DNA from 3 places in the Lysinibacillus sp. BNK-21 genome. Region 3 is predicted to be linked to each of the others. Evidence: riboswitches for the same ligand, from Rfam matches in the RefSeq annotation. Region 3 holds a riboswitch; each other region holds the start of a gene.

Region 1 (2,271 bases), 260 kb from region 3:
GCCAATGAATTGTCTGCCATCATAACTACATCTGCACCTGCATCATATAATTGCTTTGCTCCTTCAAGGAACCCATCAATCTCTAAATGTCTAGGCGTATCCAACTCTACTATGACAGAGCGTTCACGTTTAACCTTTTCATGAAGAGGCTCATACTTTGTTGGCTCCGCTTCCCGAACAATCTCAATCTTTTTAGGCTTCGCATGCTTCTCCTGAACCGGTGATAACTCTTCTAAATACTTCTTTGCTGCTGCAATATGTTTGGGTGTTGTACCACAGCAGCCCCCTATTAAACGTACACCTTGATCACGCAATTCAACAGCCGCTCGACCAAAATAATCAGCTTCTGATTCATAAACGACACGCCCATCCTCTAAGTCCAGAAGTGATGCATTTGGATAGGCCGACATAAATGCCTTATTAGGAAGTTCTACACCTTCAAATGCCTGAATTGTATGGTGTGGACCTAGTCGACAATTGACACCAACAATATCAGCACCTAGAGCTTCAAGCTCATGGAGAGCATTATTTAAAGACATCCCATTTTGTAGAACACCGGGCTCATGCATAGAAACTTGTGCAATAATCGGCAATTTTGTTTTTTCTCGTAGCATCTTTAAGGTTGCTGTTAATTCTTCAAAATCATAATAAGTTTCAAGTAAAAGGCCATCTGGATTCCCTGCAAGTAAGACGCTTGCTTGTTCTTCAATAGTCGCTAATATTTCATCCAAGGTTGCATCACTTTTACGAATTCCCCGAATACCACCAATTGTTCCTAAAACAAATTGACCGCCATCAGCCGCTGCTCGTTTTGCGATGGTGATAGCAGCTTCATTAAATTGTTGGACACGTGATTCCAATCCATAGCGAGCTAATTTAATGGCATTTGCACCGTACGTATTCGTTTGAATGATGTCAGCACCAGCCGCAATATATTCTCTATGAATCTTTTCAATTAACTCGGGTCTCTGAACATTCATTTCCTCATGGCAATACTCCAATCCATAGCCATATAGCACTGTGCCAAATGCACCGTCTGCCGTCAATACATGCGTTTTTAACCTTTCAAGCAATCCCATAAAATTAGCCTCTCTTCCTATGTCTCTATATAATAAAAAGCCTTCTTTCATAAAAAAAGAAGGCTTTAACGATTCATCATTGTTGTTCCTTCTCATCTTCGACTCAACGGTCTTCTGGATTTAGCACCTGACAATAAAGTTGGTTGCTGAAGCTTCAATGGGCCAGTCCCTCTGCTTCTCTTGATAAGAATTAAGTATGAATTTTTTAAATAATTAAAAGAATCATATCGTTTACTGACGAATGAGTCAAGACTATTTCACATAACAAAGTTTTTTTCCACTTAAAACCTTAGAAATTGGCAAGTTCCTTTGCAAGCTCTTCACCAATTTTTTTCCCGTTTTGAATGCAAGCACCAATACCTACGCCAAAATACGAGCACCCTGCAATCGATAAATTAGGATATTTCTCATGTAATTCTTGTAGTAAGCCTTGTAATGCTTCACGATGCGCTAGATCATATTTAGGCATTTGATCAATCCATTTTGTTACATTCACAACGGTTGGCTGCTCCTCTATTCCTAGGCTCTTTCTCACATCTTCTAAAGCAACTGCTGCCAATTCTTCATCCGTCATGGCGCGTAGTTGCTCATAGGCTGGATTGATGCTCTTATAAAAGAGTCGCACAAGTAATTTATTTTCTTTCGATGTATGCTTCCATTTACGACTAGTCCAAGTTGCCGCATTACAAGTTACGTCTGAATTATGGGAAACAATATAGCCCGTTCCATCTGCTGGCAATTTAGCGTCTGGCACATCAAAACCTAAATAGATAGTAATCGCTGACGCTGTCGTAAATTGGTCAAAATAGCGGTTTAAAGATTCATCCTGTAGCAGATTTTGTACAGTATCGTTCGGTAATGCTAAAACGACATAATCTGACTCAATAATTTCACCATTAGCTAAGGAAATTGTGTAGTTCTTATCTTGTTTTTGAACATTTAGTGTAGTAACACCCTTGATAATTTCTACATCGGATAAGGTTTGTTCAAGTCGATCAATTAAAGAAGATAAACCATTTTTAAAGGATATAAATTTTTTGTTCGCTGCTTTAACAAATTGCTCACGATTCGCATCAAAGCCTTTAATAATACTTCCAAAATCATTCTTATAATCAATTAAATACGGTAAAGTAGAGCCAATAGAAAGCTGATGTAAATCTCCCGAATAAACACCTGCAAGGACTGGTGCAAT
Region 2 (2,271 bases), 1.9 Mb from region 3:
TCGGTTAGTAAAACGTGATGATCAGGAGTTAGAAGACTGGATTGCTAAGGAGCGTAAAGCTTTTTTCTTAGAATAGTCGTATAAGGAAGGGGAGTTACTTGAAAAAATTCGTGTTGCTAGGTTTAATAAGCCTACTAATGCTAGGAGCCTGTAATGCTACACCACCTACCGATCCACCAACGATTCATGAGCTAACGGTTGTCCCAGATAATGTTCAAAAAAATATCGTTTCTAATGACAGAATACAACTATTGCATGAAAAGGATGCTCCATATTACCTTGTTTATTATTCAAAAGGGAATGTATTGGCAAGTATTACAGCTGAGGGAAATAGGCTTATTATCCAGTTAGAAGAAGGCAGCGAGCAAAGGAAAGAGGCACAACCCTATGTTTTTAAAATCACCGTCAAGAATCCTGAGCTGGATACCATTGATTTGCGAATAAACGGTCAGAGTACGCCAATTGATCGTATGACCATTATGTGATAAAAGAAACCGAAATCCCTTTAGATGAGATTTCGGTTTCTTTACGTGATGCCTAATAAAAGACTTTGTCTACGTTATATTTAGAGCGGAAAGTATTAATCGCATATGTTTCGTAAATTTCACGTTCCATTGGATCTTCTACTTCATAGACTTCAATTTTGAACACTTCATCACGATGGTTTTTCATCGGAGATACATTATCCTCGAAATGTTTTTTAATACGTTGACGAATTTTACGTGCTTTCCCAACAAACAATAGCTCATTCTTGTCATTATAGAATAAGAAAATGCCGCCTTTATCACGTGTGATTTTATGGAAGTCAATAAAACCAAAGTAAGGTGTGATCGGCACATCACCTGGTTTTAAATCTTGTTCACGTTGACGGATTACTAGATCTGGTTTTGGAAATTCAATTTTAATCAAACTATTCACGTTCCTCTCTCTTACTAAAAGTATATGGTAACATAATTACGGCATGTTTACCATAAATTTTAAATGTAGAAACCCCACAGATAGCAAGCTTAGTGTACATCAAATGACCAAGAAACATGCGCGTGAATCACAAAATATTCTATGAATTATTGATATTCTAACAAGTTCATGTTACAATTCAAGATAATTAAATAATCTTATCAAGAGAAGCTGAGGGATTTGGCCCGATGACGCTTCAGCAACCTCTAACAATCGTTAGAAAGGTGCTAATTCCAGCAAAGGATTTTTTCCTTTGAGAGATAAGAGTGGACGTGAAAAAAATCCTTCTCATTCTATCTCGTATGGAATGAGGAGGATTTTTTAATTTCGTTGCATCCTACGCAAGCAAGATTTGCTAAAAGAGAGTGATTATAGAGAGGGGAAAGCAAGATGCCAATTAATATTCCGAAAAATTTACCAGCTGGAGAACATTTACGTGAGGAAAAAATCTTCGTCATGGAAGAAGATCGTGCGAAAACACAGCAAATCCGTCCATTAAATATATTAATATTAAATTTAATGCCTGAAAAAGAAAAAACAGAGCTCCAATTATTACGTTTATTGGGGAATACACCATTACAAGTCAATATTACCTTTTTGAATACAGCCACACACGAGTCTAAAAATGTGAGTAAATCCCATTTGCAGCTTTTCTACACAACGTTCAATCAGATTCGACACCGACGCTATGATGGTATGATTATAACTGGTGCGCCAGTAGAAAAAATGGCTTTTGAAGAGGTCAACTATTGGCAGGAAATTTCAGAAATTATGGATTGGTCTAAAAAGAATGTGACATCCGTGCTACATATATGTTGGGGGGCACAGGCTGCATTGTATCATCATTATGGCATTGGGAAGGTTGAGCTTTCTGCTAAATGCTCAGGCGTCTATTCCCATGTGATTACAGATTTAACTGTAGATTTGGTACGTGGCTTTAGTGATTTATTTACTGCACCTCATTCACGCTATACATCTGTTTCGATTGACGAGGTTCGCAATCATCCAGATCTACGATTATTATCCTATTCAGAGGATGCTGGGGTATTTATTGTACAATCAAAAGATAATAAAAATATTATGATTACGGGGCATCTAGAGTATGATGCGACAACGCTAGCCGATGAATACAGTCGCGATGTGGCGAAGGGCATAGATATCGCCGTTCCTGTAAACTACTTCCCGAATGACGATCCGACACAAGTGCCGATGAATACATGGCGTGCCCATACGCATCTATTATTCTCTAACTGGTTGAACTACTATGTTTACCAAGAAACACCATATGAATGGGATTTTGTAGATGAAATCGAA
Region 3 (2,271 bases):
TTCAGCACTTAGATGAAGTAGCCCCCGTCTGCCATCTTTCACACCCTGGAGAGAATTGGCAATCTACTTTATTTAAAATTGCAGATCTAACAGGAAAAACCTCCTTGATGCAAGACGTAATCCTACAATATGAAGATAAAGTACAACAAGCAAAAGGAATTCTTAGCAAATCTGTTTATGGGCAAAGTGTAGCATTTCTCCGTATTTCAGCCATTGGCATTACTCTATATGCGGGTCCTGAATGTGGCTATACGGGCCCCATTTTATATCGTGACTTAGGTTTAATGCCACATTCACTAGTATGGAGTATTCCGCACAATCAACGTAAAGCACAACTGACATTTGCTCAATTGTTGCAATTAGATGCTGATCATTTATTTATTACCTTTGATAAACAACATTCCATTTATGAAAATGAGGAACGTGCTATTTTAAAAACTCCTACTTGGAAAAACCTAGCTGCCGTTAAAAGCAACTGTGTCTATGAAGTAGACTTTTTAACATGGATGAATTATGGCATTTTATCACATAGTAAAAAAATTGATGATGTCTTAAATGTACTTGGCTAAAAGGAAGCTTACTTTAGCTTCCTTTTTCAATGATTAGGACAAACATTGCACTGCTAATAACACCGAAAGCCGTTTTGCTACATAAGATAGGATATCAGTTATAGGATAGGAGGAATGACCTTGTATTACAATCCTTATCCGTATTTTGTGCATCCCTATCATTATCCAACATCGCCTATCGCTAATCATTTTGCCATTAGACCCTTTTCGCAACATCTAGCAATGCCGACCAATAATCCTTTTCCACCTGTCGATACACACAAATTAAAAGCTTCAGCATCACGGATAAAGGCAATGATGCAGCAAGCCCAATTACTTACGGATAAAATAGATAGCTCCCAACAATTCGCACATGATTTAATGAATGCTGCTCAACTTTCAAATAAAACAGAGGTTGAAAAATTAATCACATCAACAGGCATTACGATGAAATTTGAAACAAACTATACACCAGACAGTTTTAGAATACGTCTTATTGATAATGATTGTTGTGGAGTCACCTTAAATTTGAATTGGTGAAAATTCCTAGTGAACTTGTAAACTATAAAAAACTATGCTAAAGTGTTTGTATTGTTATTTCTGAAAATTCTTATATTACTTTTCTTATCAAGAGAGACGGAGGGATTGGCCCGATGAAGTCTCAGCAACCAGCTAACAGTATGGTGCTAATTCCAATTGGCAAAATGATCAGCCTTGAAGATGAGAAGAAGAACTACCGTTGTTGCAGCAGGAGTCCTCTTCTATTAGGGGACTCCTTTTTATTTACAACTATTTTTACAGAAAGCAGGGAAATCGATGTCTAATGAACTTTTACAAGCATTGCAATTATTAAAATCGAAACAGTGGGTTGACTTAACACATACATTCGGCCCTAATTCACCACATTTTTTTATGTTTGAGGACGCTAAATTTGAAACGTTATTTTCTCATAAGGACGGTTTCTTCGCTCAACAATTCACGTTCCCTGGTCAATATGGCACACATATCGACCCACCCATTCATTTTGTGCGAGATACTCGCTACTTAGAAGAATTAGAACTAAAAGAGCTTGTTCTTCCCCTTGTTGTTATTGATAAATCACAAGAGGCTGCGAGCAACCATGATTTTTCATTAAGTGTTGAAGATATTCTTGATTTTGAGGACAAGCATGGAGAAATTGAAGCAGGAACATTTGTAGCATTACGCACAGATTGGAGTAAGCGCTGGCCAGATAAAGAGGCTTTCAGTAATAAGGATGCAGATGGACATAACCATATCCCTGGCTGGGGTTTAGAAGCTTTACAGTTTTTACTAAAAGAACGCAAGGTAAGCGCAATTGGTCATGAAACTTTCGATACGGACTCTGCTGCTGATTTTCGTAAAAATGGCAAGCTAGATGGCGAATATTTTGTACTTGACCAAGACACCTATCAAATTGAGCTAATGACGAATTTGGACAAGCTACCTGCGAAAGGCGCTATCATCTTCAATATCGTACCTAAGCCAGAAAAAGCATCTGGCTTCCCTGTGCGCTCATTTGCTATTTTGCCATAACTTAAAAGTCGGTATAGCGTATACCGACTTTTATGTTTGTCCATTTCTTTTTTTGAATAGAAAGTAAACAATGAGCATCCCTACAATAAATAAAAGGATAAGATAGATACTATAATGAGTCAGATAGTATCCAACAAATCGCCATTTCTCTCCAAGCATCTTTCCTAAT

Evidence for each region. Region 3 has a riboswitch for S-adenosylmethionine ahead of ACMGGO_RS00525 (cyclase family protein). Riboswitches for the same ligand answer to the same signal wherever they lie in the genome.
Region 1: another riboswitch for S-adenosylmethionine. It lies ahead of ACMGGO_RS01825 (bifunctional homocysteine S-methyltransferase/methylenetetrahydrofolate reductase); the one in region 3 lies ahead of ACMGGO_RS00525 (cyclase family protein).
Region 2: another riboswitch for S-adenosylmethionine. It lies ahead of metA (homoserine O-acetyltransferase MetA); the one in region 3 lies ahead of ACMGGO_RS00525 (cyclase family protein).

The regions. Positions count from the first base shown of each region.
Region 1 is NZ_JBLQTS010000001.1:361,208-363,478, reverse strand. Features, by position in the region: gene ACMGGO_RS01825 (bifunctional homocysteine S-methyltransferase/methylenetetrahydrofolate reductase) at 1-1,079, opposite strand, end outside; SAM riboswitch class I at 1,169-1,269, opposite strand; gene ACMGGO_RS01820 (protoporphyrinogen oxidase) at 1,369-2,271, opposite strand, start outside.
Region 2 is NZ_JBLQTS010000001.1:2,025,126-2,027,396, forward strand. Features, by position in the region: gene ACMGGO_RS10315 (TrmB family transcriptional regulator) at 1-76, shown strand, start outside; gene ACMGGO_RS10320 (hypothetical protein) at 99-485, shown strand; gene ACMGGO_RS10325 (nucleotide excision repair endonuclease) at 538-909, opposite strand; SAM riboswitch class I at 1,113-1,224, shown strand; gene metA (homoserine O-acetyltransferase MetA) at 1,348-2,271, shown strand, end outside.
Region 3 is NZ_JBLQTS010000001.1:105,668-107,938, reverse strand. Features, by position in the region: gene ACMGGO_RS00535 (AraC family transcriptional regulator) at 1-569, shown strand, start outside; gene ACMGGO_RS00530 (hypothetical protein) at 690-1,088, shown strand; SAM riboswitch class I at 1,170-1,275, shown strand; gene ACMGGO_RS00525 (cyclase family protein) at 1,365-2,102, shown strand; gene ACMGGO_RS00520 (DedA family protein) at 2,133-2,271, opposite strand, start outside.